DNA from 4 places in the Peribacillus sp. SIMBA_075 genome. Region 1 is predicted to be linked to each of the others. Evidence: riboswitches for the same ligand, from Rfam matches in the RefSeq annotation. Region 1 holds a riboswitch; each other region holds the start of a gene.
What was found. A riboswitch is a leader RNA that binds a small molecule or an ion and turns the genes downstream of it on or off. The one in region 1 is predicted to bind S-adenosylmethionine.
Positions count from the first base shown of each region.

Region 2: linked by a shared signal. The riboswitch ahead of mtnW (2,3-diketo-5-methylthiopentyl-1-phosphate enolase) and the one ahead of SB775_RS19905 (ABC transporter permease) in region 1 are both predicted to bind S-adenosylmethionine.
Region 3: linked by a shared signal. The riboswitch ahead of SB775_RS05605 (Fur-regulated basic protein FbpA) and the one ahead of SB775_RS19905 (ABC transporter permease) in region 1 are both predicted to bind S-adenosylmethionine.
Region 4: linked by a shared signal. The riboswitch ahead of SB775_RS14155 (methionine biosynthesis PLP-dependent protein) and the one ahead of SB775_RS19905 (ABC transporter permease) in region 1 are both predicted to bind S-adenosylmethionine.

Region 1 is NZ_JAWRYN010000033.1:35,391-43,555, forward strand. Features, by position in the region: gene SB775_RS19895 (BlaR1 family beta-lactam sensor/signal transducer) at 1-1,253, shown strand, start outside; gene blaI (penicillinase repressor BlaI) at 1,234-1,614, shown strand; SAM riboswitch class I at 1,995-2,105, shown strand; partial or broken gene SB775_RS19905 (ABC transporter permease) at 2,198-2,327, shown strand; gene SB775_RS19910 (MetQ/NlpA family ABC transporter substrate-binding protein) at 2,405-3,244, shown strand; partial or broken gene SB775_RS19915 (ATP-binding protein) at 3,688-4,785, opposite strand; gene SB775_RS19920 (hypothetical protein) at 5,127-5,357, shown strand; gene SB775_RS19925 (GNAT family N-acetyltransferase) at 5,572-6,132, shown strand; partial or broken gene SB775_RS19930 (IS110 family transposase) at 6,368-6,509, opposite strand; gene SB775_RS19935 (LPXTG cell wall anchor domain-containing protein) at 6,700-6,804, opposite strand; gene SB775_RS19940 (hypothetical protein) at 6,976-7,443, opposite strand.
Region 2 is NZ_JAWRYN010000005.1:139,016-147,180, forward strand. Features, by position in the region: gene SB775_RS06495 (response regulator transcription factor) at 1-253, opposite strand, end outside; gene SB775_RS06500 (YncE family protein) at 259-1,221, opposite strand; gene SB775_RS06505 (hypothetical protein) at 1,340-1,606, opposite strand; gene SB775_RS06510 (hypothetical protein) at 1,717-1,959, shown strand; gene SB775_RS06515 (hypothetical protein) at 2,028-2,162, opposite strand; gene SB775_RS06520 (CobW family GTP-binding protein) at 2,225-3,151, opposite strand; gene SB775_RS06525 (cupin domain-containing protein) at 3,276-3,809, opposite strand; gene SB775_RS06530 (methylthioribulose 1-phosphate dehydratase) at 3,832-4,461, opposite strand; gene SB775_RS06535 (2-hydroxy-3-keto-5-methylthiopentenyl-1-phosphate phosphatase) at 4,458-5,117, opposite strand; gene mtnW (2,3-diketo-5-methylthiopentyl-1-phosphate enolase) at 5,124-6,356, opposite strand; SAM riboswitch class I at 6,462-6,614, opposite strand; gene SB775_RS06545 (pyridoxal phosphate-dependent aminotransferase) at 6,743-7,915, opposite strand; gene SB775_RS06550 (carbon-nitrogen family hydrolase) at 8,015-8,165, shown strand, end outside.
Region 3 is NZ_JAWRYN010000004.1:162,580-170,744, reverse strand. Features, by position in the region: gene SB775_RS05650 (Bax inhibitor-1/YccA family protein) at 137-772, shown strand; gene SB775_RS05645 (acyl-CoA thioesterase) at 966-1,508, opposite strand; gene SB775_RS05640 (M15 family metallopeptidase) at 1,633-2,172, opposite strand; gene SB775_RS05635 (hypothetical protein) at 2,247-2,636, opposite strand; gene SB775_RS05630 (DinB family protein) at 2,561-2,722, opposite strand; gene SB775_RS05625 (MFS transporter) at 3,104-3,412, opposite strand; gene SB775_RS05620 (DUF459 domain-containing protein) at 3,539-4,240, opposite strand; gene SB775_RS05615 (GNAT family N-acetyltransferase) at 4,464-4,970, shown strand; gene SB775_RS05610 (aspartyl-phosphate phosphatase Spo0E family protein) at 5,041-5,235, opposite strand; gene SB775_RS05605 (Fur-regulated basic protein FbpA) at 5,487-5,675, opposite strand; SAM riboswitch class I at 5,852-5,956, opposite strand; TPP riboswitch at 6,116-6,220, shown strand; gene tenA (thiaminase II) at 6,315-7,004, shown strand; gene thiW (energy coupling factor transporter S component ThiW) at 7,019-7,540, shown strand; gene thiD (bifunctional hydroxymethylpyrimidine kinase/phosphomethylpyrimidine kinase) at 7,509-8,165, shown strand, end outside.
Region 4 is NZ_JAWRYN010000017.1:17,205-25,369, forward strand. Features, by position in the region: gene SB775_RS14135 (PucR family transcriptional regulator) at 1-277, shown strand, start outside; gene SB775_RS14140 (ABC transporter ATP-binding protein) at 402-1,547, shown strand; gene SB775_RS14145 (hypothetical protein) at 1,615-1,857, opposite strand; gene fumC (class II fumarate hydratase) at 1,967-3,349, opposite strand; SAM riboswitch class I at 3,686-3,799, shown strand; gene SB775_RS14155 (methionine biosynthesis PLP-dependent protein) at 3,887-4,999, shown strand; gene metC (cystathionine beta-lyase) at 4,996-6,177, shown strand; gene SB775_RS14165 (type B 50S ribosomal protein L31) at 6,289-6,537, opposite strand; gene SB775_RS14170 (ABC transporter ATP-binding protein) at 6,674-8,165, opposite strand, start outside.

The DNA.
Region 1 (8,165 bases):
TCATACCTGCTCAGCATGAAAACTGGCTTAGCTTGAAAAATTACGAGTATATCTTTCTTCATGAACTGAATCACTATAAAAACAAGGATTTGCTGACAAATTACTTGATATTATTCTATCAAATCATTTATTGGTTTAATCCCCTTGTTTGGCTTGCTTTTAGAGAAATGAGATTGGATCGGGAAATCGCATGTGATACATCTGTTTTACAGTTACTGGATGATAACTCTTTTAGTGAATATGGAAATACTATCATTAATTTTTTGGATCTTTCAAAACGGTCAAGTAATCTACAGTTAGTGACACAACTAAACGGTTCGAAGCTTCAAATCAAAAAACGAATTGAACAAATTTCTGCCTATAAGCATTCCGCAAAAAAATCAATAAGGAAAAGCGTCTTTATTTATGTGTTGGCCACTATCATTTTGACAATCCAATTACCTATCGTTTTCGCATTTGCGACGGAAAACGACCGATACTATTTTAAAAATGACGGAGCAGTTTATGAGGATTTACATCAATTCTTTAAAGGGTATGAAGGAAGCTTTGTTTTATATGATCAAAACGCACAGCAATATCGCATTTATAATGAAGAAAAAAGCACTTTGCGGATATCACCTGATTCCACATACAAAATCTATAGTGCCTTATTTGCTCTAGAATCAAATGTGATATCACCCGAAGAATCCAAACTTTCATGGGATGGGACTGAGCAGCCCTATGAAGCTTGGAATATGGATCAGGATGTCTCATCTGCTTTACAAAAATCTGTAAACTGGTATTTCCAGGAATTAGATCGCAGGACAGGATTTGAAACAATTCAATCCAATCTACAAGCGATAAACTATGGGAATTCCGATGTATCTGGGGAATTGGGTGAATTCTGGAACGAATCCTCATTAAAAATTTCTCCAGTCGAGCAAGTCCAGCTGCTGCAAGCCTTTTATAACAATCAATTTGGATATAAGGAAAGGCATATCCAAGCCGTTAAGGAAGCACTGCTCATAGAAAAGAATGAGGAAGCTCGCCTATCAGGAAAAACAGGTACAGGAACAGTGAATGGAAAAAACATCAATGGTTGGTTTATCGGTTACGTAGAGACGAAGAACAATACTTATTTCTTTGCTACCAATATACAAAATGAAGATGATTCATCTGGAAGCAAGGCGGGAGAAATTACTTTATCAATTTTAAAAGATTTAGGAATCTATAAAGAAAATGGAGGGGAGAAAAATGGAGAAAAACATTCCTAGCATATCAGAGTCAGAATGGGAAATCATGAACGTGCTTTGGGATAAAGCCCCTCAAACAGCAAATGACATCATAGTTTCCTTACAGGAGAGTACCGATTGGAAGCCGAAAACCATACGTACCCTTCTCGATCGATTGGTTCAAAAAGATGTAGTAGGTGTCAATAAAGATCAAAGAGTTTACACCTTTTACCCGCTCTATACACAGGAGGAGTGCCAGCGTGCCGAGACCGAATCATTTATCAAACGTATCTATGGAGGGGCCATGAAATCCATGCTGGTCCAATTCATTCACGAAGATGCCCTATCTGATGATGATATCAATGAACTGCGCTTTATTTTAAATAAGAAACCTAAAAAGTAATAATATTTAAAAAAGCGATTTGGGATTTTTCCAAATCGCTTTTTTCGGTCAAAATCGAAATAACGGCGGACATATTTCCCATGTAATGATCTGTGTGGTTTGATACGAAAAAAATCAGAACTTTCGTCTTAATAATAGTTATGCATGAATTTAATTCAATAGATGTTTTTTATCACGCTTCTTGATAGTGAAGGCTTCTGCAGGGCCTGGAACAAGCAATCGCAAAGGCTACAGGAATAAAACATTTAACGCAATCATCCGCAAATTCAAATTAATTGAACAATTTTTTGATTGACACTGCCATACGGTCATGATAAGATCACTCTCATACTATATTTACTGAATTTAAAATATTTCGTTTAATTGAATATAATGTTTGACTCTTATCAAGAGAGGTGGAGGGACTGTGCCCTGTGAAGCCCGGCAACCGTCAGTTATTTAACTGATATGGTGCCAATTCCTGCAAAGCAATGTGCTTTGGAAGATGAGAGAAAGGATTGTTTAACCAACCTTTCTACTCATGTGTAGAAAGGTTTTTTTGAGGAGAAAAAACTTTCCTTTCCCCTACAGACTAACATACTAAGAGCTGCTGCCAGCATTAATTTCAGGTATTACAGTTACAACAATCCTTCTAGTTGGTTGCGGGGGTTGGTGCAGGTGGTTTAGGTAATTTGTTATATCTTGAAGGGTTTCAGCTCAATAATAATGATGTTTAGTCATTGTTTTTTATTCAATTTATAGGTGATATATGTACAACAAAAATAGATAAACGATAAGGGAGAAATGAATTATGAAAAAGTGGATATCAACTTTAGCAGTTTCCTCAGCATTAGTATTAAGTTTAGCAGCTTGCGGTACGACTAACAGCGGATCAGATTCTTCAGACAAAGAAAAGAAAATCCTTGTGGGTGCATCAAACATTCCACATGCTGAAATTTTAGAACAGGCAAAGCCATTATTAAAGGAAAAGGGAATTGATTTAGAAATTAAAACATTCCAAGATTATATTATTCCGAACACAGCGTTAGCTGATAAAGAGATTGATGCAAATTATTTCCAACACGTTCCATATCTTAAATCAGTGTTAAAAGAGAATCCAGACTATGACTTTGTAAATGCGGGTGCTATTCATATTGAGCCAATCGGCATTTACTCTAAAAAGTATGATAGCTTAAAAGATCTTCCAAAAAACGGTACAGTTATTATGCGTAATGCTGTAGCTGAACAAGGACGTATTCTATCTATTTTTGAAAAAGAAGGCGTTATTAAGCTAAAAGAAGGCATCAATAAAACAGAAGCTACGATTAATGATATTGTAGAAAATCCTAAAAACTTAACTTTTAATGCAGATATAGAAGGTGGCCTATTACCTCAAATTTATAATAACAACGAAGGTGATGCGGTTGTTATTAATGCGAACTATGCGTTAGATGCAGGGCTAGATCCGCTTAAAGACCCAATCGCTGTTGAATCGGGTGAAGATAATCCATATGCAAACATTATCACTGTACGTAAGGGCGATGAAAATAAAGAGACAGTAAAAGCGTTAGTAGAAGTACTTCGCTCTAAAGAAATACAAGACTTCATTACTAAAAAATATAAAGGTGCAGTCATACCAGTATCTAAATAAAACACCCTTTCATGAACTATACCCCGAATAATGGACACTTCGAAAAAGGTCCATTACTCGGGGTTCTTCTATGTCTATACACTAGAAAAGCAAAAAATCCGTTTACAAAAAGCTGCTTAATAGAAGATACAAAAACTTAAAGCGTAAATTTCTTAAACATAAATACTTAACTAAACTCAAAGTCTTAAGGAGGAAGCCCTACTATGAATTTTAAAATGCAAAACAAACAAAATCTACTAATTGAGAGAATTACGGATCAACATCTAGTTATTCTGTGTGGATATTGCCGTCGTCACGGTCAATCCTCTCCATGTCAAAAGAAACTAAGAAAATCGTGATAATATGCAATCCAAAAGTGATATAAAGATTACATAAAATATTGGATAAGATATACCAATCAATATTTGTAAGTAGTCATATCTAGTCGACACCTACGTATGTAATCACCGAAAAGCCTTTCCCATGAAAGAAATTAAAAGAATCCTTTGATAAGAAAGATAATAGATGGGAAGAATAACATTAACTGTTGTTCCTTTATTCATTTCACTTTCAATAACTATCTTTCCTTGATGTGCTTTCACAATTTCATAGCAGATCATTAACCCTAAGCCAACCCCTTTTTCTTTGATACTATAAAAAGGTTCTCCAAGATATGGGATACGTTCTCTTGGAATCCCACATCCTTGATCGATAAAACAAATACTTACTTGATGACTATCAAGTGTATCGATTTGAACCAAAATTTCTCCTCCCGTTGACATCGCTTCAATTGCATTTTCTAAGATATTGATAAACACTTGTTTTATTTGGTTTCCTTCACAAGGTATGTAGGGAATTTCTGATTTAAGCTCTGTTCTGATCTGTATATTTTTCATCATTGCTTGAGGTTGCAGTAGCGTTATAACTTGTTCTGCTAACATGCTCAAATTATTGAGTTGAACCTTTACTGCTTGTGGTTTAGCTACTATCATAAATCTATTTGTGATTACTTCTATTTGTTCAATTTCTGATGATATTACATCTATGTACCACTGATTTTCTTTATTTTTCATTGATTGTATTAGTTGTATAAATCCTTTAATAGTTGTAAGTGGATTTTCATGAGCTATTGCTGTAGCTAATTTTCCTACCACATCCAGCTTCCCTGATTTTCGCAGTAACTCTTCCGTTTTTAAACGTTCAGTGATATCTCGAGTAATAACCATTGCAACTTCTTTTTCACCTAATCTAAAGATATCGATGATTAACTCAGTATCTATTTTCTCTTCTATTTTAAAAACATATTCGTCTCGCAAAGTGAAGTAATGTTTTCCCTTTTCGAAATCTTTTATAATGTTTATAGTTTTAATGTTTTCAGGAAGAAAATCCATAACAGATATGGAAAGAATTTTTTCCTTACTATAACCTAATCTTTTACATGCAACTTGGTTTACGTCGAGAAATCGAATTGGAAATCGATCCTCGTTCAATTCTAATAGGTAAATTGCAACAGTTGCATGTTCAAATAGAGTACGGTATTTCATCTCATTTTCTCGTAATTGTAGAATAGACATATAACTTTCTTGTAATTGTTGAATAGATATATAATTTCACTCCTTCACTTCAAATTTTCTAAATATTCTAAATATTATATATTGGAAAGGGGCTTGATGCAAGAATCCTTATTTATAATTTATTCATATTTTCCATGAAGCATAAAAAGTGGTTCTATATAAATCCTGTTAACCATATGGACAGGTATGAGTTCCCATCTTTTCCGTCTAGACTCAACTATTTGGAATTGCTGAATAGATCCGATTCTCTAAAAAAAAGTATATAAAACTACTTTTTTCGATATTTTTCAGAAAATTTCGACTTTTATATTTACAACATGAAATTTTTCTTGTATGCTAATCTTACTAAATTAAAAGAAGGTGATGCCAATGAAATAAAGAGAAATATAATGCACATTGAGTATCAAGAAAGCTCTGTTTTTTCTAAAGAATTCTTAGCCTTTGTCCCTTTTTTAAAATACGGATCTTCTCTTAGAAAAATACTAAAACTGGTATTAAAAAATAAAAAAATGAAAGGATTAGATTACAAAGTAATGGTAAATCAAGAAGAAATAGTTTAAGCGACCTTGTGTATCCTAATAGGAATGACAAGGTCGCTTACATATTTTTATTTTACCTTATTATCAAAAATCAATGTATCTTAAAATCTATAAAAGCCCCCTTTAGCATTCTAATTCAGTGAAAACCGCTATGCATTTTCACTTATTGCCTATCTCTTATTATTAAAAAAAATCCTAAAACACACCTGAGTTTGCTTATGATTGGAGGGATTTTATGCTTAAGAAACGAGATCTTCATGAAAGCCACGTATTGTACGAACTAATGGCACATCCAGATGTCTTCCCATTTGTACGCCAAAAAGTTCGTTCATATGAGGAATTCTTATTTATGACAAAACAAACGATTGAGGCCGAAGAGCGTGGCGAATTAATTTCTCGAACTATTCTTGATGAGTGGGGAATTCCAATCGGTATGATTACTTTATTCGATATAGAAGATAATTGCGGATTCTTAGGTACTTGGATTGGAAAACCGTATCACGGAAAAGGATATAATAGACCTGCTAAAGATGCTTTTTTTAAAGAGCTCTTTAATGAGCTAGGTATTGAGACGGTTTTTATGCGGATTCGAGAAGAAAATATCCGTTCCATAAAAGCTGCCGAAAAACTTCCTTATGTTATAAAAGCAAATAAAACAAGAAAATCGATGTATGCGCAATTAAACGAAAATGGTGCTGTATATGATTTATATGAAATCCCGAAAGACCAATACACTTTATTTCTCTTACAAAAGGATCTATCATATGCAGACTTTTCATATTTACTTGAAGCGTAGACGTTATCGGTTAACCTCTAAATACAATATTATTCAATTTGTGAACTAATGTACGAATCTGATGAATAAGGCTATACACATTTGAACATTAATTCATAAATGTATACTTTTGTTCTAGGAACATTAAGTTGTGCTATGTAGGCGGGGAATATTTGACGCTTATGCTTTAACAACCTCGTTGATTCTTCCTTTGATCTCATCTAAAATTCACTGGAATATATTGTCACCTAGATTTTTCAAAGAAACACGTTTTACCCAGTTCCAATCCTCTAAAATCGTGCTCTAGCGACATGTTTGTGCTTGGCGAAATGTTCTACTCCGACAATTAAGGTTTCAGAAGTAATTTGAGAGATTTTATGATTTTGGTTATAATTCATTGTAAGGCCTCCAAATAGATGTTCTTGTCCTTGCCAGCTTAGGACACATTCATCATATCAAGAGGTCTTTTTTCATTCAAACCTCATTTTCAGTTATTACAGGAATGCTGCCCCTTTAGTTCTATAAGAAAAGGAGCTGCTGATCAGCTCCTGGTAATGAAGTAAAGCACCCGTTACATGAATTAGAAATTTAATCAGCTTTCTTGGTTCTCTTAAAAAATAAATAACCTAAAACACCTAAAATTAATGCTATACCTCCGAAAACAATAACTTGATATATAATATCCCCTAACATAACCTGTTCCTCCTATTCTAATAAATATACGAGATTTTTTCTAAAAAGGTTTTTCAACTGATAGTTTGATTCTAAAAGTCTTATTAAACTAAACTGACCAGTTAGTCCCGTAAGAAAAAGGTTGCCGTAGCAGCCTTCATTATTGAAAAAGCACCAGGTAGTTATCCTTCCTTAGTTTCTCAAATATACGACACTGTCGCTTCTTTCTACTTGAAAATTTACATCATCTTTATTATTAATCATATAACCAGCATCTTTATAATTCTCAGATTCAAAAGATATACCATATCCATTATTCTCAGGATAACCATATAAATAGCAGACCACTTTTCCATCGTTCAAAAATACAACTTGATTCATTCCTTCATTTACAGTTTCACTAATAGTATCCCATTTATAACCTACCATTTCATATATATCATCTTTCGGGGTATATGGTCCAAAGGAATATACGACATCCCAGTCAAATGGTGTTACATCTAATAAATTTATTGTTTCAACGGAATGTCCAATTGATAACACTTCTTCTTTTAATAACTCTTCGTTTACATCCCATAAATCCTTCTTTAATAGATTTATGAAGATAGCTATACATATTATACCGAAAGCAATAATCACTACTGTCTTTTTAGTTTTCATATCTATCCTCCACCTTGAACAGCAATCTTCCTACTGAAATCAGCCACTTCATTATAAAAATAATTACCAAAATAGGTGTGGATTCTTAATGAACTAACTGCCCCGTTAATTCCGTAAGAGAAAGTGCTCCCAAAGCAACCCCCTTATTGAAGTAAAGCACCCGTTGTAAGCACCTTCTATTATTGGACTTTCTTCGTACAGTGCATTATAAACCTACTTGTTTGTACTTTCTTTATATCTTTTGAATGCAAAAACTGCGGCCAAAAGCAAGAAAATAAATCCTAGAAGCGACCCGTAAATTGTAGAGTATTCCCAAAGTAAATATAAAACGTTTCCTAAAGTAAAGCTGAATATTGAAAGCATTAAGAATATAAATGTCAAGTTATTCTTAAAAAACAAAGTTTCTCACCTCTTATCCATTTTTTATAACGAATTAAACGAGAGAAAGCCTAAATTTGCATAAAGAAAGAGCTACCTTAAAGACAGCTCTGATCTCAGCTAACGCACCCGTTAGAACGTTAAAGCATTATTTGTCATTTTTTAATATTCGAACCTCTTCTTCTAGTTTATTTATTTTTTGTTGAAGTTCTTTCTTCGGTTGCACTAGCTTTCTTAGTAGAAACAAAACTAATATGACTAAAAGAGAAGATAGAATTAATCCTGGAATGCCTATATTACTCAACAAATACACACCGCCCAATTATCGTTAACCAAATTTTATC
Region 2 (8,165 bases), on a different contig from region 1:
CACCTTTCGCACTGACAAATATTACAGGGATCTCCCAATTATCACGAATCTTTTCACATACCGAGAAACCATCCATACCTGGCATCATGATATCCAGTAGGATTAAATCCACTTCATGTGTTTCAACCATACTAATGGCTTCTTTTCCATTCGCAGCTTGAAGGCATCGATAACCTGAGTTCAGCAAATACATTTCAACTAGATTCCGCATATCCTCTTCATCATCCACGACTAAAATGGTGTAAACATGCATGTCAACTACTCCCTCAACATCAATTGGAATGGACCTTCGCCGACTTTGATCGTTTTTTTAACATCGACTGTTCCAGCATCCACTACATACACTTCATCACTATCATATCCAGCTACGACCACATCTTCGTTAAAGTTCGCCATTTCAAAAGGGTTGACGCCGACCACCTTGCTTTTCACTTCCTCATATTGATCATTCAATTTATATAAGGAGCTTGTGCCATGACTAAGGACAAAAATGCCTTCAGCATTCTCCAGGAACTTTATCGGCATGGTGGGAGCCTTCAACTTTTTCTTCAACTCTCCCGTTTTTGCCGAATAAATATATAGATCTTCTTCCACTTGATCTCCATGACCGTGTCCTCCGATCCATATTTCATCCTTTTCTTCCCTCAGCAATGAGCCAGTGCTGGAACTATGTATGGGAAATTCGAATTCAACCTTTTTCGTTTCAAGATTTATCACTGAACATTTGGTATCTCCAAAATTAATTACATACAAGCGATTCGCTTGCACACCCTGAAGAACGGTCAAAGGGCTTTTACCGACACTGACTACATCCTGTTCCTCACCTTCATCATTTAAAAAATAAATGGAGTGATTCGATTGATTGACTGCCACGATGCTTTTTCCATCATGTAATAACTGCATATTGACGATCCCTTTCCCAATTTCCCAACTGTTTATCAGTTTTCCTTCTGATAAAGAGTAAACTTGGACTTTCTCCATATCCTTTCCATAAAGCAGGATAGTATCTTTGTCTGCCAGGAGCAGGGCTCCGGTAAATGGTTCTGAAATATCCCATTTGGCAAATGGATGATAGTTTTCATCTATGAAAGTCAGGGAGGTATCCTTGATATTGACTGTCGCCAAGAAAGATTTACTTTTATTTATTTTTGTAAATGTATTACTGCCATTACACCCAGTAAGCAGTAAGATGGCAAGAAAAAGCCCAATGCCCCACTTCATATTTTAAGCTCCTTATTCATTAAATATCTATTTTTTTAAAATTTTAACAATGATTTGTGAAAAAAGTATGAAGCGGAAAAGAATATTCTCTAAACTAGCATCCGTATCACAACCGGAATCATAACCTTTCCAATTCAGTGACATAGGATATGACGATCGCGTTTTTCATTTCTTCTGAAAGCGCAGAACCCATCACGCGTTTAATACAGAGGTAAAACTTTTCCAGTACTGGTTTCCGGGCACGGGGGTGTGCATTTTCATCTAAAAGCTCGCGGCGAATGAGTTCCGATAATACTTCCCTTCCACCTCCATCCGGCACCTTACGATTATTCCATAAACTTAAATAAGCCTCCAGTACTGCTTCTTGCCTGACATTATCTTTCATATTATCCCTTCCATCCATCACTAATTTATACATATTTTTAATCAAGTTTGTAAAGACTACCTTAATATTACGATTACGCAATAAAAAATTCAAAAAAAGGAGTGAGTAAATTGTCTCAAGTATACCGCTGTCCGAATTGCCGGACAAATAAATCTCGCTTCAATCTCATTAAGCAAGTATCAACCCCCATTAAAAAGGATCCGCAATCCGGTGAAATCGTTGAACAATATTCGAACGATTCGCTTCAGCCTTTCCATCTAGCATATAATGGTCCAGAAATTCGGGTGCAATGTGCTGCTTGCGGATTAATTGAAGACGAAAAGACATTTGCCGCCTTTGGATTGCAACAATGAAAATGGTCAGACCCATTTATGGTCTGACCATTTTTTCAATCTTTTCCCACCGACATTTTTGCTGCGGTCTATGGCAATTGGAATGACTTTTCCATCCCCATATCCATCATCCAATAATGCATTCTCGATTTCAATGGCCTTTTCCCTAAATCTTCATCTAGATTTTTCATCGAATTCGGATAATCATTCTTATTCCATGGCAATATTACCGCCTCCTTGATAAGAAAGTCTCCTTTTATGTTTCTTTTTAATGGGCGGCAGACGTTTATTGGGCCGCTTTCGCTTCCAAAGCCTTCAACTGGCCGATGATAATTTTCCTATCCAACTTTTCACCGATAATGACGATATTCAATGGCATTTTCATCATTTCATTCATATACATCGGCATTCCGTATGAGTATTGGAATAAATGGGGGAGCTGTGAATGTGTAAAGGAAATGTATCCTTTCATTCGATAGACCGTTTCCGGAAGGCCCCTAAGCCAATCTTCAAAGTCAGTTTGTGTCACGGCACCCTCAAATGTGTGGACCACTGCAGTTAAATGCAAATGGTCGTGTACATCAAGCTTTTGATGGCCATTTTGCCGTTTTCTTTGCATCTGCTGCAACGATATCAAGGAAATGGCCGCATACTCCGTCAATAAACAAACAGCATCGGTGTTAAGCGCCTGTATCGAATATATCAGCTGTGCTGCCTCCATCTCACTTACAAGGTCCACTTTATTCAATAATATGAAATCCGCATGGTGGATTTGCTCAGCAAGCAACTGCCGAAGCTGTGGAGACAGTTCTTCCCGATCGCGCCACCGTAGTAAATCGACGACCGTTATAATCCCTTTATAATCCAGTCTTTTGGCGAAAAGCGGCGACATGATGCCATCCAATACTTCAACTGGATGGGCTGCGCCCGTCGTTTCAATATAAACGGCGTCCAGGTTGTTTTCAGTTAGCAATTCATGAAGCTGAACCTCCAGCTTATCCTGAATGGTGCAGCAAATGCAGCCGTCAAACAACTCCTTCAATGGCACTTCATCACCAATCAGGCCGCTGTCCACCGATACACTGCCGAGCTCATTTAAAAGGACGGCCACTTTCCTATTTGCTTCACTTTCCTGTTTTAATATATTTCGTAGAAGCGTCGTTTTCCCGCTGCCGAGAAATCCTCCTAATATGTAAACTTCGGTTGTTTTCATTTGTATCTGCTCCCATGATCCTGTAAAATTCAATTCCGTTAAATTTTATCATACTTATCTTTTAAAAGCACTTGCCCGAACCACATAAAAAAACCAGCCCGTAAGCTGGTTTTTCGACAATGATTCATGCTTGAACTTCGTCTTTTTCGTAAATCGGCACCCATCCTGCCGCTGTAACGAAAATACGGACAGCTACAGTTTTTCTATCTTCTGCCAGCGTGAAATAATGCCGTGTGGATTCTGGTACACTAATAAGATCTCCTGGATTAAGCCGTACATCAAACCACCGCTTATCGCTGCCCTCAATGGCAAAAATACTGGTTCCGCCTGCTATGAAACGCACTTCATCATCTTCATGGTGGTGTTCCTGCTTAAAGTTTTCAAGCATTTGATCCAAGTTTGGATTTGCATCGGATAATGTGATGATATCTTGAGCTTTATAGCCTCTTCTTTCGGAAATTTCCGCTATCTCAGATTTGAAAGTTAAAAGGATTTCCTCTTTGTCAGCATCTGTCAGATCGTATTTTTCCACAAGATGGGCCGGTAATTTCGAAATGTCCCATTGTTCATAAATAACCCCTTGTGTTTCTAAAAAGCCTTTTACCCGTTCACCGTTTTCAATAACCTCGTTTGTTTCATGGAACCTAATCATCGCCATCATTCATCCTCCTCTAGGATTTTTATCTTAAAGAACCTGCAAACGCCTTTTGTTGATTAAGCAACAGTTGATATTGAAATAAAAATTCGCAAGCTTCAAGTATTCTTTTTGCTTCGAGTCCGCTTATACCCCAAACCGTAATTCCATGATTGCGGATCAGCACGGCGCCAGAGTCTTCTACGACATGTTGCTTGAACTTATCGGATAACTGTTGAATGTCAGCGTGATTATATATGATTGGAATCCGAAGCTCTGAATCTTCATCCCACCGTCCGGTCGCTTTTATGATTTCATGATTATGAAAAGAAACTTGACCTTCATCTCCGTACAATTCGGATATCACATTATTTTCAACTGTATGGACATGGAGTACACAGTTCGCATTGGTTTTCCCGTAAATAACGGTATGAAGCAAAGTTTCGGCCGATGGCCTTAGCTCCGTTTCTTCAACTGGTTTTCCTTTTAAATCCACCAATAAAAAGTCCGAATCCGATTGCTTCCTTTTATCCTTACCGCTTGCCGAAATATAAAAGAAAGGACTTTTGGGCTCGCGGATGGACAAGTTCCCGCTTGTTCCCATAAACCAATCCCTTTGGGCCAGTTCAGCTTTAATATCGGCTAGCTCCAGCCATTCTTCAGTATGTGTGTTCACGCCTTTACCTCCTCCCGCCGCTTTAAAATAGCAATTACATCATAAAACGTCTCAAAACCTTGATGAGGAATCCCTTCTCTATCACAATTCTCAAGCAGCATGTCACGGGCTATGACAAAATCGGCCTGTTTTGCCGCTTCAAAATCCGTTACTGAATCTCCAATAACGAGTTTAAAATCACCCGCACTCGCAATTCCCCTCATAATGGATGGCTTGCAGCAACCGCAATCATTATTACATTGCTCATCACAAGCATGTGGCCACTCAATATAAATCTTTTCCTTATCAAAAAATGCATTGTTGCAATAAACGGAATCTGCTGGCAAGATATCATTTAAAAGAGGGGCAATGAAAAAATCCATGCCTCCACTTACAATATATAAAGGGATGTTGGCTTTTTTCGTATACTCAACGAATTCATTAAATCCTGGACGAATGCCGGCCGTCTCGCTTACATATTGAATGATGTCATCCTTCAAGCCACTATCAAGCAAGGAAAACATATCACCGACCCCTGAAGATATACTGATTTTTTGCTGAAGGACATCGTCTTTCAACTTTTCCCACTCCGGAGGCGCAAATTTTTTCATGATAGAAATGATATTATCTGTGTTGGTGATCGTTCCATCGAAATCGCAAAAGATGATCGGTTTCATTATTTCTTACAAGCCTCCCCATAAAACAAGAGCTTTTTTTAGTCCTTCTTCCTCAGCAGCCGCTTCTGATAGGTCCTTTCCTGCGAGAACGGCTTCAACAGCAGAACGGAAAGCCTTGGCCCCGCCCTCTGCTCCGTCAGGGTGTCCATGAATTCCACCTCCGGCATTAATGACACTGTCCAGCCCAAAATCCTTGATCAGGTTGGGAACCATGCCCGGATGAATGCCTGCAGAAGGTACAGGGAAGGCCTTTTTCCATGAAAACTCATCTTTTGTAAGAGCTTCAGCAATCGCTAATGTTTCCTTTTTTTCAAGTGCGACATTTCCATAAGGTGATGGGAACAAGGATAAATCCGCTCCTGATAACCTCACTAATTTACCAAGCAATAATGGATACCCGATCCCATAAAATGATGAAGATGCCAATGCCCCGCTATATGCGGGGTGCGCCATGATCGGTAGCTTGATATGATCATGTTCACTTAAGGCTTGCAATACATCCAAACCATATGTATGAACGTTGAACAATAAAGCATCTGCCCCTGCTTCAGCCGCTTGCTTCGCCTTATCCAATAAATCAAATGTTTTCCCTGATAGATTGACAGCATATAAAGTTCGGTGGCCAGTGGTTTCAAAGACTTCATTCAAAATTCTTTTTCCCGTTTTTATTCTATCGAAAAATGGAGTCTGTTCCTGGTCAAAGAGAATCTCATCATCTTTAACTAGGTCGACACCTCCTAATGCTTGTTGCTTCAGTTGCTCATTATGGAAGGTTAGATCCCTTCCTAATACACCTTTAAAGATGCTCATCACAAGGGGCCTGTTAAATACCTCAATCTTTTCCCTTATGCCTGTAATGCCAAATTGCGGTCCCGGGAACGCTTTTTGAATAGCACCGACAAAATCCAGGTCGATCAGTTTTATTTCACCGTCCAATGAAAGTTTGCCGAAGACCGTCGTAAGGATTGCAGGTAAATCATTAGAGAAATTCCCAGCCGGATAGGCAATTTTAATTAGCGAACGGTACACTTTACGATTAAAGTAGCCGTTTGCCCTCTCTTCTTCAGATAGTGGCGTTACGGATACTACACGTCCCTTATGCTTTTCCAGTTGCTTCTGGACCAATTGGGGCAGGTCCGTCCATGTCCCCACAGTCAAACCTAAGGCAATGCTCTCTGCTTTTTTCTCATGATTTCCATTAAAGTCATGAATTAAATAAGTAGCGACTATCTCGCTCATCTGATCACTCCTATTACACGTTAGTAAACTCTCGAAGTCATTAACCTGGCATTGCTCTAAATGGCAAAAGCCCCTTCATATAAGAAGAGGCTTTAAAAAGCCATCTTCTTATCTCCCAGCCATTGGCTGCAAGAATTAGCACCGTGCCTTGTGGATTTCATGAAAATCCGGCGAAGAATTCCGCCCCATTTTACAATGGAATTACGGTCGGTTGCTGGGCTTCATAGGGCTAGTCCCTCCACCTGCTCAAAATAAGAAAACGCTGATATATAGTTACAAGTATCGAAAGATTTAGAATTTATTTTGTATTCTGACAGGTAATCCATACTTTGTCAATACGTTTTTAACCATTTAACGGTGGGATACATTGGATACTCAATCCTTCGTCAAAACAAGTTTAGTGTGCGAATTCGTTCCACAGCCTCTTTTAACCGCTCTTCCGAAGTCAGAAGCCCTACCCTTACGTAACCCTCGCCAAATTCACCGAATCCATTCCCTGCGGCAACAGCTACGTGGGCATGCGTTAATAAATAGTCTGCAAAACTCTCTGACGTAAAACCTTTTGGTACCTTGAGCCAGGCAAAAAATGATGCTTCAGGAGCTTTGACTTCCCAGCCGATTGCCCTTAATCCCTCAATGAAAACATTCCTGCGCCCCTCATACATCTTCACTAATTCCTCTACACAGCTCTGCGAGTCAAGCAATGCACTTGCCGCTGCTTCCTGTATCGCCGGGAAGAGACTCACATAAAGATGGTCTTGTAATAGTTCAAGAGCCTCTATGACACTTTTATTCCCCATTGCGAAGCCAACTCTCCACCCTGCCATATTGTATGTTTTCGATAGTGTGTATATTTCTATTCCTACATCCTTCGCTCCCTTTGCCTGGAGAAAGCTTGTCGGTTTTTTTCCGTCGAACCCTATCGCTCCATAAGCGAAATCGTGGACCACACAAATTGAATGCTCTCTTGCGTGGGAGACGGTTTCATCAAAAAAACTTTCAGTTGCAGAAGCACCAGTGGGATTATTCGGATAGTTCAAGAACATCATTTTGGCTTTATCAAGCACGTCTTTATGTATAACTTTGTAATTCGGAAGAAAACCATTTTCTTCTGTCAAGGGCATGAATTCGGTTTTTGCCTGGGCTAACACTACACCTGAAAGATAATCCGGATAGCCGGGATCAGGAACCAGGATCGTATCACCTGGATTTAATAAACACTGCGGCAGTTCGACAAGACCTGCCTTTCCTCCAAAGAGAATCGCCACTTCACTATTTGGATCCAGCTTGACTCCATATTCACGTTCATAAAAGACGGCAGCGGCATCCTTTAAATATTGATGTCCCCGGAATGGTGAATATTTATGATTAATCGATCTTTCAGCGGCAGTCTGTAAACTTTTCACGATATGTTCAGGCGTCGGTTGATCAGGATTTCCCTGGCCTAAATTAATGACATCATGTCCTTGCGCCGTAATCGCATTGACTTTTGCGACAAGTGAGGCAAAAAACTGCTTTGGCAGGTCCTGAAGCTTTCCGGATTTTTCGAATTGCAACATTTATACACCTTCTCTGAAATTTCTTGAAATTCTAGTCACAAATGATATATGTTTATCATAGTCTTGTAAAGCATTTTTTACATGTGGGGGTTTTAAACGATGAAGTGGAAAATAGCTTGTATTCAAATGGATATAGCATTCGGGCAACCGGATATCAATTTTCAGGTTGCGGAACAATGGTTGGAAGAAGCAGCACGGTCAGAACCCGATATCGTCATTTTACCAGAGCTTTGGACAACTGGATACGACT
Region 3 (8,165 bases), on a different contig from region 1:
GGATATCATAAAATAGGTAATTATTTCATATATATTTCGATACTTTCGAAAAAACAACTAAATTTATTAAATGTAATGAAACCTTTTTAAAACAGATCCGTAGAAATCGGTAGCAAATAAATGATGAGGTGATTGAATGTATTCACAAACTGTACAAACATATATGCCTTCCGTGATGAGGACGTTCGCGTTATCTCTAGCAGTTTCCGTTTTAGGGATGGCTCTCGGCACTTTTATTCCGCCATCCTTGTTTCTTCCCTTAGCGATCCTCGAGATCGCCATGTTGATTGGAGCATTCATCATGCGGAGGAAAAAATCTATCGGGTACACATTCTTGTATAGTTTTACGTTAATTTCAGGAATAACCACCTATCCGATCATTGCACACTACTTAGCAGCTGCAGGGGCAAATGTGGTAATCTTAGCCGGTGTTACGACGACAGTTGTATTTGGAGGACTGGCGGTTTATGCGACAACCACCAAAAGGGATCTTTCTTTCTTGGGAGGCATGTTATTTGCAGCCTTGCTGGCTTTAGTGGTCATTAGCCTTTTCAACATTTTCTTTCCATTAAGCTCTACAGCCATGCTGGTCTTTTCATTTATTGGTATTTTAGTTTTCAGTGGTTATATTTTATATGATTTCAATCGAATGAAGCATTACGGGGTAACAGCCGAAGAAGTACCACTCATGGCCCTGAATCTATATCTTGATTTCATTAACCTTTTCATTAACATCTTACGTTTCTTTGGTATTTTAGCAAGTGATGACTAAAAGGATGGTATCCAATCCTACATGGTAACAGAAAAAGACGCTTGGCTGTCCAAGCGTCTTTTCACGTATGTGCCCCATTTGGGTAAAAAAGCATCTATCAGGTATTTTATATAAATCACTGTATAAAACCAATTCATGAGAGTTCCCCAAAAATTTTGAACCCCTGGCAATGAACTGCTGAAGGTACTGTATCTTATTTATATAATCCTGGATTTGATTGATCGGTCCATGGCAGTTTCACACCGAAGGTACTTGCAATGAACTGTGTATCTTCTCTTCTTTTTTTCCTTATTTGGGCCCGTTGTTTTGCCGATTCATTTAAATTCATTTCCATCTCTGTTTCGGGAACCAAACGCGGAACCGGAATTGGTTTACCTACTTCATTAATGGCAACAAAGGTCAAAAAGGAAATGACGCATAAATTCCGATCTCCTGTAACTAAATCCTCCGCAATCACCTTTACGATGATTTCCATTGATGTTCTGCCCGTATACGTCACGAAGCTTTCAAGGCAAACTGCATTTCCTTCGTGAATAGGGTGCAGGAAATCGACAGAATCAGTTGATGCCGTCACGACGTTGCTTCTCGCATGCCGCATGGCGGATATAGCCGCTACATCATCAATGTATGCCATTAATTTGCCTCCGAACATCGTACCAATATTATTTGTATCCGGCGGGAGGACAAGGCTTGTTTTTATGACCAAAGAATCCCGGCAATGTTTTATTTCTTCCATGGTGACTGCACTCCTTTTTGTCTGATTTCTCACTAGTCCACTTTATCGAATTCTTACCTGTAAAGCAATATACATGCTTATTTTCCTGCTATTAGTCAAAATTATTCGGCCTTAAAATAACCTTTCACTGCCCTTTTGGTTGCTTGCCTTGTTGCAGCTCACGCAGGCTCAAGCCAAATGTCATTTGTAAATGAGGATAATCCTTAAACCCTGCCCAATCCCCGCCCCAATCAAAACCTAACCCTTTAGCGATGGTTACGACTTCCATCCAATCCGACTTCCCATTATGATTGCCATCATAACCCATATCCCAAATGGCCTCGCCTTGTTTGTTAAGGAGGGCAAAATCTATCGCCAAACCGAAATTATGAAGCGACTCCCCTCCTTTTGCATTCGTTACGACTTTGCCCTTGGTTAATCGGCCTTTTTCATAGAGTTCATTTTGCTCGGCTACTGACCGGAACCCCGCTGTAATGATTACCGGGATGCCTTTGTCATTAGCCTGTTGAATGAGCTCATCTTTTTTTTCGGCGACGATCGGATTAAGCTCGTCAGTCAGTTTGATTTCATCTAGATCAGGCGGCAGCATATACTTGAACAAGAGCCCCAACAATAATCCGAAAAAGCCCAATACCAAACATGTCCTTACCCAAGTAGCTTTCACTGAAAAATCCTTCCTTTACGAATAACAGTCAGAAAGTGAAAAACTCAACCAAAGAAGGATGAGTTTTTCTTCTATTATAACTTTGATTTCAATTCTTCTATTTGCATTAAATGCCGTTTTTCATGAAGTCCCACGAAAGTAACCCATTGCTTCAAGCCTAATTCTTTAAACAAAGGGTGAGGAAAAGACTTTTGTTCGAGATCATTTCGTTTTGCATGATCAACGACTTGTATAAAGGCTTTGCGGGATTCGGACAACTTATCCTTAACCTTGCTCAAAGTTTGGAATGATTCTGACGGAATGACAAATGGCGGGGCCAGAACCTTCAATTCTCGATTTAAAGTAAGCTCGATTGGTTTATCCACAGCTGGAATGCTTTCATCGCTTTTCAATTTATCGGCAATATCCTTGTTATGGCCCTCTCCATTAAATATAAATGATCCAATATCTGAATGATGCTCCAACGTCCTTCTTCAGGATGGGCGTCCAGTTGTTCATCCGATAGTCCTTTGACCCCAATTAAAAGTTCTCCCCTGATATTTTCATTTATAGCATCTCCTCTTATGGCCTAGCTAATCTCCTTTAATTATTCCATTTTCTATATGAATGTGTAAAATAATAATGCTTTTTGACGAAACGAACCGATTTATAGTTGTCTCTTTTTCAAAAAGCTCTATGATAGTCATAAAGGTAAAATTTACCTAATACAAATAACTTCCGAAATTCCATATAGCTCCAAATAGCAATGACTTTGCGATGTTGTAAGCAATAATAAAGAACATAAAGAAAAATTATTACAGCTCACATACTATATATACAAAACTATAGGTAGTATGTGAGGAGACAATACCTATAGTGAAGGAACCTAATGCCACACCTAAATCATTGAATAAAAAAAACGTTGAAGTTGCTAACCCTTTTCGCTCAGTATTTACTGACTGAACAGAAGAGTTTGCATAGCAGGTTGAAGAACACCAAACTCTTCCCCTATGATTGCTCCCGCACTTAAAAATGCATTCATGGAATGTGCTTGACTCAAAATGATCATACCTATGATAAAAATTAATACGAATGGATAGACTATATGATTTGCTCCATTACGATCAAATAGTTTTCCAACAAATGGACGTGACAGTTTTATAAAGAGTGCGAAGATTACAAAGAAATAACTTGTAATAGATGTCATACCTAATGCCTCAGCATAAATAGGGATAAAAGTAAAATACGCCCGCATAAGCAAAAGTAAGAACAGCAGCCATTAAATCAATGGGAACAGTCTCAATCTCAAAAAAACCCGGATAAGGGACACTTTTTTATGTATGTCCGTTATCCGGGGTATAATTCAGCCTTCTGTGCATTTTTACTTTCATTTGAAATGATAACTTTCCAAAATCCGATTCGTAATGAGCTGATATCCCTTTTCATTGGGATGAATCTTATCACTGAAATACTCGGTTTTCTTTTTATTCTCAAAAAGATCATTTGTAGGAATGAATACCATCCTTTTATCCTTTTTCGATATTCCCATTATTGATTGGTTATAATCTTGGATGTGCTTTTCAAGTTTTTGATTATCTTTAATCGGATTATACAGTCCCACTACAAGTATATCCGCTTTATCGTTTGCCTTTATCAGTGTCGAAGTAATCTTATCAAGATGGTTGATATACTCCCGTTTACCCTCATCGATTTTTCGATCACTTATTTTCTTCAAGTCACCGCCGTTACTATTGATCAAGTCATTGGTTCCAATATAAACGATGAAAGTATCGGCTTTATCAAGTTTCGATTTAATGCGGTAATCATCAAGCTGATTCATGATCCCATCCGTTTCCTGACCTTTTATCCCGTAATTCCAAAAACTCACTTTTTGTTCCGATTCCGGATTATTCAATTCATCCTCCAGACCTTCTACATATCCCTCCCCGTCCTTATCCCCTTTTCCATAGGTTAACGAATCTCCAAAAGCCATTACCCTTTGCACATCTTTCGACTCCGAGGCCTGAAATTTATATGCAGCAAAACAAATAACTAGTACAATAATTAACAAACCTGCTACTTTTTTCATTGGTTTCTCCTTTTGTCTATTTACTATGAAGTATTTCATCATTTTAAATACCCAAAAATCTGTAGTTTTAACATACAAAAATGAATTGTCAGATAAATAGTAAAGAGTGTATGATAATATAAAACTTTCAATGGATTGGGCTTCATTCTCCGGCCTTTATGTAAGCGGGATGATACCCATTATTCTGGAGATTGAATATAAATGATAGATAGGAGTTTAAATGATGGCAGAGCACATAGAGTTTAGGGAGGCAGCACTTTCGGATTTACCCAGAATCGTTGAAATATATAATTCGACAATTGCTTCAAGAATGGTCACGGCAGATACGGAACCTGTATCCGTACAATCGAGGGTTAAATGGTTTGAGGAACATCATTCAGAAAGTCGACCGCTATATATCATTACTATAGAAGGGCAAACTGCAGGATGGATGAGCTTTCAATCTTTCTATGGCCGGCCAGCTTATGATTCTACGGCCGAAATCAGCATTTATATCGATGATTATTTCCGGGGAAAAGGAATCGGACAAATTTCGATTCAAAAGGCAATTGAAGTGAGCCCTAAATTAGGGGTGAAGACTTTATTAGGTTTCATTTTTGCCCACAATATACCTAGCCTGAAGCTTTTTTCAAAATTTGGGTTTGAAAAATGGGCAAATTTGCCTCGAGTTGCAGAGCTCGATGGCATTGAAAGAGATTTGATTATACTTGGGAAACGTGTCGATAATTAAAATATTCATTTAAAAGCTATTGCCTTGAGCAGTAGCCTTTTTCAGATTAAACGAGGCCGAAATGGAGAATTTAGAAATACCTATATACTTTCTTAAGGGAAAAATATTCAGAATCTCTTTTATTTGTTAAAGCATTCAACAGCGTATCCAATTCTTGGCTTGCTTGAACAGTTAGAAGACTTGTTAAACCATAAATTGCCGCCAATTTAATCATTTCTTGTCTCTTCTCTTCTACTTTTTCTACAGTTACCTTCTGGCAAAGCATCAAGCCACCTCCCATTTATTCAATTTTTTTACACCTTCATCATAATGAAACTTATAGTTAAAATCAACTATTTTTTTGAAATTAAATGTGTAATTTTACAGTTTAAATGTGACAAAAAGCCTATTTCATTTTCTAAATATGTATATATTGTGTCATCCCCTATATAAACATAAATAAAAAAAGCATCCACAAGTATAGACTGCGAATGCTTACATCATATTCCTTATCCCAAGATTATAGCCTATCGGATACTATGTCATCCATTCCGAAGGAGACTCATTATTTGGTCTATTTATTACAATCTTATATTCATTTTCAAGTACTTTTAACGGGGCATCATAAAGGTGCCTTTCATCAGAGGTTTTGTATACTCCATTGGCCAATAACTCTTCAATAAGCATTGCCTTCCTCTGTTCAATCCTCTTAAATAATTCTGCCATGTAAATGGCTCCTTTCCTAGTCATCATAGAGCCCGCTTCTAGTTGAGCTAAACTGTATTAACCGGTTTGATTTCACCAAATTATATATACCTTTTCTAGTATGCCACTAAACGTTATTCCGCAAAAATAAAAGCCTCTTCTAATTCAAGAAGAGGCTTACAGTGTCCGTACGGCTCTTCTTATCTTCCAAGCAAATGCTTGTTGGATTTAGCACAGTTCCCAAAATGGGTCTGCTGCCGAGGTTTCTTTGGGCCAAGTCCCTCCACCTCTCTGGATAAGAATTCAATATATAAATGATGTAGAAATGATTTTATCCCAATAAACATCAAAAGTCAATTACCTGGTTCTTCCTTTTCCACTTGCCATAAATGGGTTTCCCCTTTCAAATGTGGGTTGCATTTTCTTGTCTTTCTGATATGATGTCAGTAATTACATACAATTCACACCACTAGGGGAGTCTTTTTTTAGACTGAGATGGAATTAGTTCCGGACCCTTTGAACCTGAACCGGCTCATACCGGCGGAGGGAAGTGGATGATATCGTCCATTTGCAGACTTTATCCATCTACCCCGTTCCGTATTCAGGAGCGGTTTTTTTTATGGATGTAAATAGGGGATCTATTCTAAAGGAGGATGAACAATGGAGAATACTAAATTAGAAACCTTCAGTGAAAGACTTCATGGACGGGCAAAAGAAATTTGGAAAAGGAACCATTCACATCCCTTTGTCCAGGCAATTGGAAACGGCACGCTACCTGAAAAGAAGTTTTCTTATTATTTGAAGCAGGACTATATCTATCTCATGGAATATTCCAAGCTTTTTGCTCTAGGTGTCATCAAAGCTCATAATATCGAAACCATGGCAAGATTTTCCAGTATTTTAAACGAAACTCTTCAAGTGGAAATGGATATCCATCGGCAATATGCTTCGGAATTCGGAATCAGTACCAAGGAATTGGAAGAAACAGAACCTACGCCTACCACTTTAGCCTATACGGGTTACATGCTAAATGCAGCTCAGCATGGGACTTTGGCAGACCTCATCGCTTGTCTCCTACCATGTGCTTGGGATTATTACGAAATCGGTTTGATATTAAAAAAACAAAATGGTGAAGCATTGGAAAACAACCGCTACGCAGATTGGATAAGGTCCTATTCATCTCCTGAATTCGGTGAGGCACACAAGTGGCTGATTGCTTTATTGGAAGAATTAACAAGAGGCATGCCTGAAAAGGAACTTCTGAGATTAGAAAAGCACTTTTTGGTGACTTCCCGATATGAATATTTATTCTGGGATATGGTTCAAAATGAACAGGATTGGCCACTGTAGGTATTGACATGATGATGAATCCAATCAAGAAAATGACGTTGACTGCCATGATCACGGGTATAACGACTCTGACCAGTTCAATTATTTTCATCCCTGTCGGATTTGCTAAAATCTTCCCGATACAGCATCTGGCAAATGTCCTGACAGCCGTTTTATTGGGACCTGCCTATTCGGTAACACAAGCTTTATTAGTTTCCATCATTAGAAACATGTCTGGTACCGGTTCAATTTTCGCCTTTCCTGGCAGCATGATAGGTGCACTATTGGCTGCCGTCCTTTATCGAAAAACACAAAGCTTGAAATTCGCCTGTCTAGGGGAAGTGATTGGGACCGGCATTCTCGGATCCCTGGCCTGTTATCCACTTGCACTCCTCCTATTGGGGGAAAAAGCTGCTCTTTTTGGTTTTTTACCAGCTTTTATGCTTAGTTCATTCGCAGGTGCGCTTTTAGCTTTCATATTACTTAACATACTTCTAAAAAATAATTATATGAAGGGGATTTTTTATGAAAACAGCATTAACCATCGCAGGCTCTGATTCAGGGGGCGGTGCTGGAATACAAGCAGATTTAAAAACATTTTCTGCACATGGTGTCTTTGGAATGTCTGCCATTACAGCCGTTACTGCACAAAACACAATGGAAGTGCGTTCAGTTCAGGCCATCGAAACAGCTATCATCTCGGATCAAATTGCTGCCATCTTTGAGGATATTCATGTCGATGCAGTAAAAATAGGAATGCTTGGATCAAAAGAAATAGTGAAAACAGTCGCTGCGTCCATTAAAACCTACTTACCTTCCATCGTTATCCTTGACCCAGTCATGATTTCAAAAAGCGGCCACCATTTGCTAGACGAAAAAGCTGTCACTGCCTTAAAAATGGAATTGCTTCCGCTTGCAACACTTGTAACCCCGAATGTACCAGAAGCGGAAGTCCTTACTGGCTTGTCGATTCGAACGAAACAAGATTTTTACAGGGCATGCATATCCATACATGAACTAGGTTCTAAAGCCGTTTTACTTAAAGGGGGCCATGCAGCAGGAAATCCAAACGATCTTTTTTATGATGGAACTGACTTCCAATGGATCAAGGGAGAACGCATTCATACACAAAACACACATGGTACAGGCTGTACCCTATCATCCGCCATTACATCCAACCTG
Region 4 (8,165 bases), on a different contig from region 1:
CATCCCCCATTCTTTAATAAATGACCTATCCGTTACGAATTCAAAGTGGTATATCAATGAGATTCTCGGCAAGACCAAACAGGATACTGAACTTATCAAAACGATTAAAACGTATATCGAATGTAACTCCAATGCTACCTATGCCGCCAAACAGCTTTATATACATCGGAACAGCTTACAATACCGGATAGATAAATTCACTGAAAGAACTGGTCTCGATATTAGAAACTTTCGTCACGCCTTGACTGCGTACTTGATTATATTAATGAATGATTAATTTTCATCAAAAACAGGGATTGTCATCCATTTTTGTGCAATGTGCCCATACTTTTTTCTAAACTGATAGCTTAGACTATAGTTAATTAGTACAAGTAATCAGGAGTTTAAAAGGGGGATTTTTCATGGCAGAGTTAATATTAGATCATATATTCAAGATTTATGATAAAAAGGTAACGGCTGTTAAAGACTTCAACCTTCGTGTTGCCGATAAGGAATTCATAGTTTTTGTGGGACCTTCAGGTTGCGGTAAATCGACGACATTAAGGATGATTGCCGGACTGGAAGACATTTCCCAAGGGGATTTATATATAGACGGCAAGCGAGTCAATGATGTCCCTCCGAAAGATCGTGATATTGCGATGGTTTTCCAGAACTACGCCTTATATCCCCATATGTCCGTCTATGACAATATGGCATTTGGATTGAAGCTCAGGAAAACACCAAAAGCGGAAATCAAGCAAAGGGTCAATGATGCTGCAAGGATCCTCGGACTTGAAGAGCTGCTAAACAGGAAACCTAAAGCCCTTTCCGGTGGTCAGCGCCAGCGTGTGGCACTTGGCCGTGCAATTGTAAGGGACGCAAAGGTTTTTTTGATGGATGAGCCACTATCCAATCTCGACGCAAAGCTGCGGGTTCAAATGCGGGCGGAAATCGCTAAACTACATAAACGGCTGGACACCACGACAATATATGTCACACATGACCAAACAGAGGCAATGACAATGGCGACACGTCTTGTCGTAATGAAAGATGGTATCATCCAACAGGTCGGTGCACCAAAGGACGTTTACGAGAAACCCATTAACGTTTTCGTCGGCGGTTTTATCGGATCGCCTGCCATGAACTTCTTCACCGGAACATTAAAAGAAGGCACGATTAAAATTGGTGCACAAACGCTAGAAATACCAGAATTGAAGATGAAAATGCTGCGTGATCAAGGATATGTCGGAAAAGATATAATCCTTGGCATCCGTCCGGAGGATTTCCATAATGAAGGAGTTTACTTCACGGAGTCCCCAAACACAACATTCACAACCCAAATTGATGTAGCCGAGCTCATGGGCGCAGAGATCATGCTTTACTCCACATTAGAGGGGCAGGACTTCGTCGCACGGGTCGATGCCAAGAATATTATCCAGGCAGGCGAGAAAATCAAACTTGCCCTTGACATGAATAAAGCCCACTTTTTCGATAAAGGGACCGAACACCGCATTTTAGTTGAAGAAGATGAACAGATGCAGGAAAGCATGAAGTTATCTGCTAATTAAACGCAAAAAGACCCGTTCATGAATGGGTCTTTTTGCGTTTATTCGAATAATATCTAATGGGCAAACCCTATTCCTGGACCAAAACCACTTCATCATGTCCGCATTCAGAGCATTTCATGAGATGCGGGCATTGGCCTTTTTGAAGGGATTGAGGGTATCCGTCGTTTTCTTTAAGTGTGTCGATATCCATATAAGCACTGTAATCATCAGCGTAATCCATGAATTTCCCTTTATCATCAAGACCACTGCTGCACTCCGGGCAATTTACATGAATTTTTCTTAGACCGTTGCAAAGCGGGCATAAAGACATTGTTTTTCCTCCTGTCCCCGATACTTATGATTTCATTATTTGCTGATTCCATTATTTTAACATATGGGAACACCCTCCCTAAAACCAGCGGGAGGGCACTCCTATGCAATTATTTATTAACCATGTCAGCAGGATCTACCCATGCTTTGAATTCAGCTTCCGTCAGGAATTCTAATTTCAACGCCGCTTCTTTTAACGTAGAGTTGTCCTTGAATGCAGTTTTGGCGATCTTGGCTGCTTTTTCATAACCAATATGCGGGTTCAATGCTGTTACCAACATAAGTGAACGGTCTACATTTTCTTTGATTTTATCTTCATTTGCAGTGATGCCAACTGCACAATTAATGTTGAAAGAGTGAATGCCTTCCGTCAATAATTTCACCGTTTGCAGGAAGTTATAGATGATGACTGGTTTGAATACATTCAGTTCAAAGTTACCTTGGCTTGCTGCAAAGCCAATCGTAGCATCGTTACCCACGATTTGTGTCGCAATCATGGTAAGCGCTTCACTTTGTGTAGGATTGACTTTACCTGGCATGATGGAGCTGCCTGGCTCGTTTTCAGGAATGGCAATTTCGCCGATTCCGCTTCTAGGGCCACTTGCCAGCCATCTGACATCGTTCGCAATTTTCATTAAATCCGCTGCCAATGCTTTCAACGCACCGTGTGCGTAGACGATTTCGTTATGGCTTGTCAATGCATGGAACTTATTATCCGAAGTGACGAAGGGATGTCCTGTATCTGCTGCAATTTGTTTGGCCGAAAGTCCTGGGAATTCTTTTTTTGTATTGATTCCCGTTCCTACAGCCGTTCCGCCTAGGGCCAGGTTCAATAATTTTTGGCTGCTTTCCTGAATCATCGCGAGATCTTTATCGAGCATCGCTTTCCAACCGGAAATTTCTTGTCCCAAAGTCAGTGGTGTTGCATCTTGAAGATGTGTCCGGCCAATTTTCACGACATCCCAAAATTCTTTTTCTTTTGAATCGAAAGTATCACGAAGTGCTTTGATGGCAGGAACCAATTTTTCAGCGACTTCCATAAAGGCTGCAATATGCATGGCGGTCGGGAAAGTATCATTGGAGCTTTGTGCCTTGTTAACATCATCATTCGGGTGAAGGGTTTCGGATTCACCATTTTCTTTTAACCATTCATTCCCTTTGTTAGCGACCACTTCATTCACGTTCATATTACTTTGCGTACCGCTTCCCGTTTGCCAAACTACAAGTGGGAAATGTTCATCAAGCGAACCTTCAAGGATTTCGTCGCAAATCTTAACGATGACATTCTTTTTAACCTCCGAAAGATCGCCAAGATCAAAGTTCACCTTTGCCGCAGCTTGTTTAACGTATGCAAATGCACGAACTAATTCAATCGGCATTTTTTCGTTACCGATTTTGAAATTGTTACGGCTTCTCTCCGTTTGTGCACCCCAATATTTATCGGCAGGAACTTTCACTTCACCCATCGTATCTCGTTCGATTCTGTATTCCATGTGTTCTCCTCCTATTGTTTGCACTATTCATCGAAGACCATATGTATATGAAATGAATAATGTCATATTATTCTTTCTCTCTATACATTGTACAAACTTTATTTTTTTAATGCAAAAATAACCGGCCAAGCCTCCCCCTTTTTCTTTAAAATCCATTTAATATCGTGTTTATCCCTGGACCCATGCAAATTTTGGATATTCTTTTTAGACACATAAAGTGTTGACACCGCTAGTCTCCAATTGCCCTTTTCATGAAAATCAAAGCATTATCATCCAAAATGTTCTTGACAGTATTTTATATATATAGTAAATTCAAAAGAAATTGAATAATCTAAACTCTTATCGAGAGAGGTAGAGGGAATGGCCCGATGACACCTCAGCAACCTTCATTTGTTTCAAACCAATGAAAAGGTGCTAATTCCACAAGTTTGTGAACTTGGAAGATAAGAAGAATGACTCGTCCCTATTTAATCAAAGTCTTCTTCTTAAAGAAGACTTTTTTTTATTTTATTTAACTAAAAAGGAGCAGTGAAAACTATGTACAAAACTGAAACATATCTTGCTCAATTAGGAAATCGCAGTGAAACGGCGACAGGAACAGTCAATCCGCCAGTATACTTTTCAACAGCTTTTCGCCATGAAGGAATCGGCCAATCGACTGGATTTGATTATACAAGGACAGGTAATCCTACACGCCAACTATTGGAACGATCCATCGCAGATCTGGAAAAAGGCGACCAAGGTTATGCCTGCAGTTCAGGAATGGCAGCCATTTCTACTATACTGGCCTTATTTAAATCAGATGATGCATGGATTGTCAGCGAAGATCTTTATGGCGGTACATATCGTCTGTTGGAACAAGGGTTTAAGAAATGGGGATTGAAGTGCGACTATGTGAACACTTGTTGTTTGGAGGATATTGAAAAAGCCATCACTCCTCACACGAAAGCCATCTTCATCGAGACTCCCACTAACCCTCTTATGCAGCAAACGGACATTAGCGCCGTTGCAGCATTGGCCAAACGATTTAATTTATTGTTAATCGTTGATAACACCTTTTACACGCCTCTTATTCAACAACCAATCCTGCTTGGAGCAGATATTGTGATCCACAGTGCAACCAAGTATCTCGGTGGTCATAATGATGTGCTCGCTGGACTGATCGTTGCTAGCGGCGCTGAATTATGTGATGCACTTGCCTTTCATCATAATGGCATGGGAGCTGTCTTGAGCCCCTTTGATTCCTGGCTGTTGATGCGCGGAATGAAAACCCTGGCATTGCGGATGGAACGTCATGAAAAGAATGCCAAGATACTTGTAGATTACTTGGCGGAACATGATTGTGTTACAGATGTATTGTATCCCGGTAGAGGCGGCATGATTTCATTCCGTATCATTGATGAAGCGGCGGTCAACCCATTTTTACAATCACTCTCATTAATTTCGTTTGCAGAAAGCCTTGGAGGGGTTGAAAGCTTCATCACCTATCCTGCTACACAAACACATGCCGATATACCGCTTGAAGTCAGAACGGCGAACGGGGTTTGCAATCGCCTGCTGCGCTTCTCCGTCGGCATTGAAGACAGCGAAGATTTGATCCAGGACTTACAGCAAGCATTCGCACATGTAAAAAGGGAGGCACTACGATGACCACTCATGATTTCAGCTTTGAAACCAAATTACTTCATAATCAACATAAATTCGATCCTGCAACAGGCGGTGTGAGCGTCCCCATTCAGCACGCATCCACTTTCCATCAATCCGATATCGATCAATTCGGCAAATATGATTACAGCAGAAGCGGGAACCCAACTCGCGAAGCACTGGAAGATATCATTGCCGAACTTGAGGAAGGCACTCACGGTTTTGCCTTTTCATCAGGTATGGCAGCCATTTCAACAGCTTTCCTGCTGTTGTCTGCCGGAGACCATATCGTCATTTCCGAAGATGTGTATGGAGGTACGTTCAGGATGGTCACAAACGTTTTGACGCGTTTCAATATTGAGCATACATTCGTTGACATGACGGACCTTGAAAGCATTAAAGCTGCCATTCAGCCAAATACGAAAGCCATATACATCGAAACGCCTTCAAATCCATTACTAAAAGTGACCGATATTAAAGCAGTATGTGATATCGCAAAAAAAGCCGGTGCTTTAAGCTTTGTTGATAATACATTCTTGACCCCAGCATTACAAAAACCACTGAATCTGGGCGCTGATGTTGTCCTTCATAGCGCAACGAAATTTTTATCCGGCCATAGTGATGTGATAGCTGGACTTGCCGTAGTAAAAGATCCGGATTTGGCAGTAAGACTCGGTTCCCTCCAAAACTCCTTTGGAGCGGTTCTTGGTGTACAGGACGCCTGGCTTGTAATGAGAGGTCTGAAAACCTTGTCCGTTAGAATGGAACACTCCCAAAAAGGGGCAGAAAAGATTGCCGCCTACTTAAATGAGCAGCCTTTGGTGAAAAAGGTTTATTATCCTGGCCTGGCCGATCATCCACAGCACGAAATCCAGCAAGGCCAGTCGCTTGGTGCAGGGGCAGTCCTATCATTTGAATTGGAAAGCGAAGAAGTCTTCCGCTCTTTCGTGAACACTGTCGAGCTTCCTGTCTTTGCCGTAAGCCTTGGAGCGGTCGAATCGATTTTATCCTACCCGGCCAAAATGTCCCATGCTGCCATGCCTGCTGATGAAAGGGAAAAGCGAGGCATCACGAACAGCTTGCTCCGCCTCTCTGTCGGACTTGAAAATCCGGACGATTTAATCAAGGATTTCGATGCTGCCCTCGTAAATATTGCAAAAGGGGAAGCAATTGCTGCAAAATGATTAAAGGATGGGTGCCTCATAAATTATGGGGCACCCACTTGTTTGCATCATTTTAATTCTTTTTCAACCTATTAATAAATAAAGGCCAACGATTTCTCGATGGCCTCCCTTTCATTTCTTCATATTATATTTATCCAAAAAGCGGTCCACCCGTCCACCTTTTTCAGCAAACTTCTGCTTTCCAGTATAAAAAGGGTGGGTATCTGAACTGATCTCCACTTTTAATAACGGATACGTTTGCCCATCTTCCCACTCGATCGTTTCATTGGACGTTTTCGTGGAACCTGTCAAAAATTTATAACCACTGTTGGTATCCATAAATACTACTTGTCGATAATCAGGATGAATTTCTTGTTTCACTATTATCACCTCATTGTTAATATGGGTATACGTTAAACGTAATCATTACTATTATTGATCATTTTGCTTGAAGGTGCCAATAACCGGCACCTCCTTATAGTTTAATCTTGATTATCCATACTTATTCAATTGTGCTTCAACCGGCCATCCCGTTATGCGGACCGGCCTGCAGTTCATACATTTGATAATACTTCCCTTTTAATTCCATTAATTCTTCATGTGTACCTTGCTCGGAAATCCGCCCTTTATCCAGTACAAGAATTTGGTCGGCATTTTTAATCGTGGAAAGTCTATGTGCAATGATGAAGGTCGTTCTCCCTTTTTTCAGCACATCCATTCCCTCCTGGATAATTGCCTCGGTTTCAGTGTCGATGCTTGCAGTCGCTTCATCCAATATCAGAATCGCCGGATTGAATGCAAGAGCACGTGCAAAAGAAATGAGCTGCCGCTGTCCAGAAGATAACGTTCCTCCTTTTTCAATCACGGGTTCATCCAGCCCTAAAGGAAGATGCTTCAGCACTTTGTCCCCTCCTACATCTTTTAATGATTTTTCAACCATTTCCCTTGTGATGCCTTTATGATTCAGACTGATATTGGAAGCGATGGTGCCAGTAAATAAATAGGGATCCTGTAGGACGATTCCCATATGCTCCCTAAGCGTTTGATGGGGTATATCCAAAATATCCCTTCCATCAATTTTGATTTGCCCTTCGCTGCTATCATAAAAACGGAACAGTAAATTCATTATTGAACTTTTTCCTGATCCAGTATGGCCTACTAAAGCGACCGTTTCCCCTTGCTTAGCTGAGAAGGAAATGTCCCTTAACACATATTCTTCATCCTTATAGCCAAAAGAAACATTTTCAAATTGCACGTTTCCTTTGTATCTGGATATGTTTTCATCACTGACAGCCAATCCCTGCTCATCCAATAAACTGAATGCCCGCTCCCCTGCAACAAGTGCCTGTTCTAGGTTGGCGAACTGATTGACGATTCCGTGAAGCGGATGAAGCAATCGGCTGATCAAATCAACAATTGCATACATCATTCCTAAAGAAATGGCTGAACTCGCTGTAAGGGAAATCCCGCCGAAATACCAGACGAATGCCATTAGCGCCAAAACCTTAATGACACCAATCAAGTTTCCACCCGTCAACGAATTCAAATGGAGCATTTTATTTTGATAGGAATAATGCTCCCGGTTCAAATTTTCAAATGTTTGCTTCGTTTCCTTTTCACGTCCAAATGCCTGAATGATGCTCATTCCAGAAATGGATTCATTGATCATCCCATTAATATCGCTGACCCGTTCCCTAATGATGTGATTATATTTCGAGGCGAATTTACGGTATACAGTCGTCCAGATAACGATGATCGGAATAAGTAAAAGACCAATGGTACCAACACGTGCATCCAGAATAAACAAAGCAATGAGAACGCCGAAGATATTAATTGTGCTCGAGAAAAAGTTGGCGAGCACGGTTACATATAATTCCCGGATCGCTTCCGTATCATTAGTGACCCTTGCTACAACTTTTCCCGCTGGCATATTATCGAAATAACGTATCGGTAAACGGGAAATATGCTTAAAAATATCATTTCGCATCTTCTGAATGATTCGGTTGGCC